2 regions of the Lentzea xerophila genome follow, and region 1 is predicted to be linked to the other one. Evidence: riboswitches for the same ligand, from Rfam matches in the RefSeq annotation. Region 1 holds a riboswitch; the other holds the start of a gene.
What was found. Region 1 has a riboswitch for S-adenosylmethionine ahead of ACRSBM_RS05705 (aminotransferase class V-fold PLP-dependent enzyme). Riboswitches for the same ligand answer to the same signal wherever they lie in the genome.
Positions count from the first base shown of each region.

Region 2: linked by a shared signal. The riboswitch ahead of ACRSBM_RS36740 (methionine ABC transporter ATP-binding protein) and the one ahead of ACRSBM_RS05705 (aminotransferase class V-fold PLP-dependent enzyme) in region 1 are both predicted to bind S-adenosylmethionine.

Region 1 is NZ_CP194934.1:1,149,388-1,152,445, forward strand. Features, by position in the region: gene ACRSBM_RS05700 (potassium/proton antiporter) at 1-1,168, shown strand, start outside; SAM riboswitch class IV at 1,242-1,356, shown strand; gene ACRSBM_RS05705 (aminotransferase class V-fold PLP-dependent enzyme) at 1,394-2,758, shown strand; gene lspA (signal peptidase II) at 2,783-3,058, shown strand, end outside.
Region 2 is NZ_CP194934.1:7,683,378-7,686,435, reverse strand. Features, by position in the region: gene ACRSBM_RS36750 (transglycosylase family protein) at 1-5, shown strand, start outside; gene rsmA (16S rRNA (adenine(1518)-N(6)/adenine(1519)-N(6))-dimethyltransferase RsmA) at 103-933, shown strand; SAM riboswitch class I at 1,022-1,115, shown strand; gene ACRSBM_RS36740 (methionine ABC transporter ATP-binding protein) at 1,333-2,331, shown strand; gene ACRSBM_RS36735 (methionine ABC transporter permease) at 2,328-3,011, shown strand; gene ACRSBM_RS36730 (MetQ/NlpA family ABC transporter substrate-binding protein) at 3,039-3,058, shown strand, end outside.

The sequences.
Region 1 (3,058 bases):
CGGAACGGCGTTGCACTACCTGCTCGGCCTCGACTGGCGGATGGCGTTGCTGTGGGGCGCGGTGCTGTCGTCCACCGACGCGGCCGCCGTCTTCAGCGTCCTGCGGTCGTTGGGCGTCGGAGCGCGGCTCACCGGCGCGCTCGAACTGGAGTCCGGCCTGAACGACGCGCCGGTCTACATCGCCGTCGTGCTGCTGGCCTCGTCGGACCGGATCACGTGGGCCGCGCCGCTGCTGGTGATCTACGAACTGGGCGCGGGCGCGCTCATCGGTGTCGCACTGGGCTTCCTCGGCGGGGCCGGGCTCAGACGCGCGGCGTTGCCGTCCACCGGTCTGTACCCGCTCGCCACTGTGGCGGTGTGCGTGATGGCCTACACGGCGGCCGATCTCGCGCACGCGTCCGGATTCCTCGCCACCTACGTCGCCGCGTTGGTCCTCGGCAACGCCCGCCTGCCGCACCGCGCCGACACGCTGTCGTTCGCCGAAGGTCTCGGCTGGCTCGCCCAGATCGGGCTCTTCGTCCTGCTCGGCCTCTACGCCTCGCCGTCACGGCTGCTCGACGTGCTGTTCCCCGCGCTGATCGCGGGTGTGGTGCTGACGTTCGTCGCGCGGCCGCTGTCGATCATGCTCTCCTCGCTGCCGTTCAAGGTGCCGTGGCGTGAACAGGCGTTCCTCTCCTGGTCGGGGCTGCGGGGCGCGGTGCCGATCGTGTTCGCGCTGATCCCGTTGATCCAGGGCGTCGAGGGTGCGCGCGAGCTGGTCGACGTGGTGTTCCTGCTGGTCATCGTGCTGACGGTGGTGCAGGGCACGACGCTGCCATTCCTCGCGCGGCGCCTGGGCCTGGTACGGGCCGGTGAGGCGCAGGAGATCCAGGTCGACGCCTCGCCGCTCGACGAGCTGGGTGCCGAACTGCTGCAGGTGCACATCCAGCGCGGGTCGAAGCTGCACGGCGTTTACATGTCGGAGCTGAGGCTGCCGACGGGTTCCACGGTCAGTCTCGTGGTGCGCGCCGGGAAGAGTTTCACGCCACAACCGACGACCCGGCTGCAGACCGACGACCAGTTGCTCATCGTCACCACCGAAGAGGCACGTGACGCCGCTGAGCGGCGCGTACGTGCCGTCGACAGGGCCGGCCGCTACGCCAGGTGGAAGGGCGAGACCGGCGAATAGTCGGTCTCCGAGGCTTCTCACCATGTGATCGGGTGTCGACACGCACCGTGACCCTCCGCTAACGTCCTCGGCAGGTCATGAGAGCCAGCGTCAAGCCCAAGCTTGCTGGCCGGCAACCCTCCAACCGCGGTGGGGTGCCCTTGGTGAGGACCTGGTCCGGCGCGTGGGGCGCCGGTCAAGCGCGGGCCTTCGCACAACGGGGCCCCTGGCCTCGGAGGCAGCTCGATGACGCTCGCGATCACCCCAGCCACGAACACCGTCACGAACACCGCGGTTCCGGCTGTCGTCGGCGCTGACCTGCGCGTTCCGCTCGTCACCGGAGAGCGCGTCACCTACGCCAACCTCGATCACGCGGCGAGCGCGCCCTGTCTGCAAGAGGTGCGCGACGCCGTCGACGAGCTGCTGCCCTGGTACGCCAGCGTGCACCGCGGCGCCGGCTTCGCCTCCCAGGTCTCGACCCGCGTCTACGAGCAGGCCAGGGACCGCATCCGCAAGTTCGTCGGGGCGCGTTCCTCCGACACCGTCGTCTTCACCCGCAACACCACCGATTCGCTGAACCTGTTGGCGCGCAGCGTTCCCAAGGGCACCGCCGTCGTCCTGTTCGACAGCGAGCACCACGCGGCGTTGCTGCCGTGGCGCGGGCCGAACGTCCAGCGCGTCCCCGCTCTCGCCGAAGAATCAAACACTGAGTCCGGTGCTGCCGCTTTTGTCGTCGCGCTGGACCGGGCGTTGGCCGCCGCCCCGGTCGGCCCCCGGCTCGTGATCGTCACCGGGGCGTCCAACGTCACGGGGGAGCTGTGGCCGGTCGCGGAGCTCGCGAAGGTCGCCCGCCGGCACGGCGCGCGCATCGCGCTCGACGCCGCGCAGCTCGCCCCGCACCGTCCGATCAACGCCCGTGAGCTGGGCGTCGACTACATCGCGTTCTCCGGCCACAAGATCTACGCGCCGTTCGGCGCCGGTGTGCTGGTCGGCCGCGCGGACTGGCTGCAGCAGGCCCAGCCGTACCTGGTCGGCGGCGGCGCCACGGCGAAGGTGACCGACCACGGCGACCGCCTGGGCGTGGCCTGGTCCGCGGTGCCCGAGCGGCACGAGGCCGGCAGCCCGAACGTCGTCGGCGTGCACGCGCTGGCCGCGGCCTGCGAGATCCTGTCGCGGCACTGGGAGCAGACCGTCGCGCACGAGCAGGAGCTGCTGACGCGCCTGCGGGACGGCCTGCGCACCGTCCCCGGCTTCCGCGAGCTCGCGATCCTGACCGACGCCGACAAGGTCGGTGTCGTGAGCTTCACGATCTCCGGCTTCGACGCGGGCTTCCTCGCGGCGGCGCTGTCGGCGGAGTACGGCATCGGCGTGCGCGACGGCGCGTTCTGCGCGCACGTGATCGTGGGCCGCCTGGTCAAGCAGGCCGGATCGCACGAGCAACGCGCCGTGCGCGCGTCGATCGGTCTCGGCACGACGGCCGAGCACGTGGATCGCTTGGTCGCGGCGCTGCGCACCCTGGTCACCGAGGGTCCGAAGTGGACCTACACGCAGCTCGACGGCCGCTGGGTCCCCGAGGACGACGGCCGAACCCTGCCGCCGTTCCTCGCGTAGTCCCTGTACGTGGACAATGACCTGGTGAGTGACGAGTCCGAGGCGGCGGAGAAGGTGTCCGAGAAGGCCGCTGACCAGCCTGCCGACGAGCAGGTCAGCGAGCCCGAGACGGTCGCGACGCCGGTCGCCGGGCAGCCGGTCGCGGAGGAGACGGCGGAGGAGAAGCCCGCCGAGCCGCCCGCGAAGGCCCAGGACGACGACGAGGGGTTCTCGATCACCGGCTCGTTGCCGGAACCGAAGACCAGGGTTCTGGCGGTCCTGGCGGCCGGGGTGCTGGCCCTCGACGTGCTCACCAAGGTG
Region 2 (3,058 bases), 6.5 Mb from region 1:
CGTAGACCCGCGCTTTCTCCGTCCCCCGGCTGAGGCCGCCCTGGTTCGCCATGGGCGGCCTCAGCCGTTGCAGGACGAGCCTGCGAGAATGCCCGGGTGAGCCTGCTGGGACCTGCCGAAGTTCGCCGTCTAGCCGCAGAGCTGGACATCCGCCCGACCAAGAAGCTGGGCCAGAACTTCGTGCACGACCCGAACACGGTCCGCAAGATCGTCGCCGCGGCCGGGCTCACCCCTGCGGACGTCGTCCTGGAGGTGGGCCCCGGCCTGGGCTCGCTGACCCTCGCCCTGCTGCCGAACGCGAGCCAGGTGGTGGCGGTGGAGATCGACCCGCCGCTGGCCCACCGCCTGCCGCAGACCGTCCGCGAGATGGACCCGGAGAACGCGGACAGGCTCCACGTGGTCCTCAAGGACGCCATGAAAGTCACCCAAGAGGACCTGCCGGCACAACCCACCGCGATCGTCGCGAACCTCCCGTACAACGTCGCGGTCCCGGTCGTGCTGCACCTGTTGGCGGAGCTGCCGTCCCTCCAGAAGGGCCTGGTCATGGTCCAGGCGGAGGTCGCCGACCGCATGGCCGCGAAGCCCGGCAACAAGATCTACGGCGTCCCCAGCGTGAAGCTGGCGTGGTACGCGGAAGCACGGAAGGCCGGCGCGGTCGGCAAGAACGTGTTCTGGCCGGCACCCAACGTCGACTCGGGTCTGGTTGCCTTCCAGCGCCACGAAAAGCCGTTGTCCACAGTGGATCGCAAGAAGCTCTTCGCCATCGTCGACGCCGCGTTCGCGCAGCGCCGCAAGACCCTCAGGGCGGCGCTCAAGGGCTGGGCCGGCAACGCGCACGACATCGACGAACTGCTGCGGAAGGCGGGCATCGATCCGCAGCAGCGGGGCGAGCAGTTGAGCGTGATCGACTTCATCCGGATCGCCGAGGTCTGAACCGGGGATCCTTCGGCCAACAGTGTGATCTGTCGAACGAATCGGATTCTGGCTTGCGCAACCGAACGTCCGTCCGGTTGACTGCTAGTTGCCATCCGGAGCGACTGAGAGACCTGGCTCTACGACGTCGCAGCAACCACCCGCTGGATGCGGGCAGGTGCTAACGCCAGGACCGATGGAGGAGCACCATGGGTACCTCGCGAATGCTGACGCGCCGTCGAGTCGTCGACCAGTGCCGTCGCACCGCTTCTGCATGTCGTCGCCACCTCGTCTAAGGCGCCTTCTCAAAGTCCTTTGACGCGCACTCAGCCAACGAGTGGCGCACACACCTGAGCAGCAACTTCGACCGCGCACCGCCCACGAGGCGGGTGTGCCGTCACGCGCAGCCGTGGAGCAGAAGTGATCACTGTCGAAAACCTCACCAAGTCCTTCCAGGGTGTCAGCGCCCTCAACGGCGTGACCCTCGACGTCGAGGCGGGCACCGTGCTCGGCGTGGTCGGCCCGAGCGGGGCCGGCAAGTCGACGCTCGCCCGTTGCGTCGCGCTGCTGGAGCGTCCCGACTCCGGGGCGATCCGCGTCGACGGCACCGACATCACCAGCCTCGACGGGGCGGCCCTGCGGGCTGCTCGTCGCCAGATCGGCGTTGTGCCGCAGGGGGACTCGCTCCTTCGCCAGCGCACGGCCGCCGGGAACATCGCGCTGCCGCTCGAAAGCGCGGGCGTGCCCGGACCGCAGCGCCGCACCCGTGTGGGCGAGCTGCTCGACCTCGTCGGCCTGACCGACAAGGCCGCCGCCTACCCCGACCAGCTGTCGGGCGGGCAGCGCCAGCGCATCGCCGTGGCGCGTGCCCTCGCCGCCAACCCCAGCGTCCTGCTCGCCGACGAGCCCACCAGCGCGCTCGACCCGGAAACCACCGGTTCCGTGCTGGCCGTGCTCGACCGTGCGCGCGCTGAGCTGGGTGTGACCGTTCTCGTCGTCACGCACGACATGGGCGTGGTCCGCAAGATCTGCGATGACGTCGCCGTGCTGGAGCAGGGCCGCGTCGTGGAGCACGGCAAGGTCCTCGACCTGGTCAACGACGTCGCGAGCCGCACGAGCAGTGCGCTGCTGCCCGCCGTCGACCTGAACCCGATCAACGAGAGCAGCTACGACCGCGTCGCGGACGTCGTGCTCGTCGGGTTCGCCGCGGTCGGCGCGCTGCTGCCCGAGGCCGCGCACCGGTTCGGCGTCGAGCTGAACATCGTCGGCGGTGGCCTCACGCGACTGGGCGAGACGCCGGTCGCGCGGTTCCGCCTCGGCCTGAACGGCGAGCGCTCCGACTCCGCTCTCGAGTGGATCGGCGAGGCCGGCGGTGCGGTGCAAAGGTCCCTGAAGGGGCCACAGGGAGTAGCTGCGTGAGGTCTGCAACACCCTGGTCCGACGTTCTCACCTATCTCGTCGAAGCCACCGGCGAAACGCTGTACATGGTCGGCGTTTCCACCGTCATCGCCACCGTTCTCGGAGTTCCCGTAGGTGTCTGGCTGCAGCTCACCGCCAAGGGCGGGCTGCGGCCGAACGCCGCGGTGCACAGGATCCTGAGCTTCGTCACCGACCTGGGCCGCTCGATGCCGTTCATCGTGCTGCTCGTCGCGCTCACGTCCGTCACCCGCCTGATCGTGGGCGGCTCCATCGGCAGCACGGCGGTCATCGTGCCGCTGGCCGTGGGCGCCATCCCGTTCGTCGGGCGGCTCGTGCAGAACATCCTGTCCGAGGTGCACGTGACCGTGGTCGAGGCCGCGATCACCACCGGCGCCTCGACGTTGCGGATCGTGCGCAGCGTGCTGATCCGCGAGTCGTTGCCCGCGCTGATCAACGCCATCGGCGTCACCGTGATCGCCCTGATCGGGTACTCGGCGATGGCGGGCGTGATCGGTGGCGGTGGCCTCGGTGACCTCGCGATCCGCGAGGGTTACCAGCGCTTCAACGACCGGATCCTGTGGAGCACCGTGGCGTGGCTCGCCGTGCTCACGACCGTGATCCAGCTCGGTTTCACCCGTGCCGCCCGAGCGTCCGACCGGCGCCGGCACGCCTCCGTCTGACCCATCAGATTTCTCAAAAGGAACGTCATGCGTATTAAGGCTGCCCT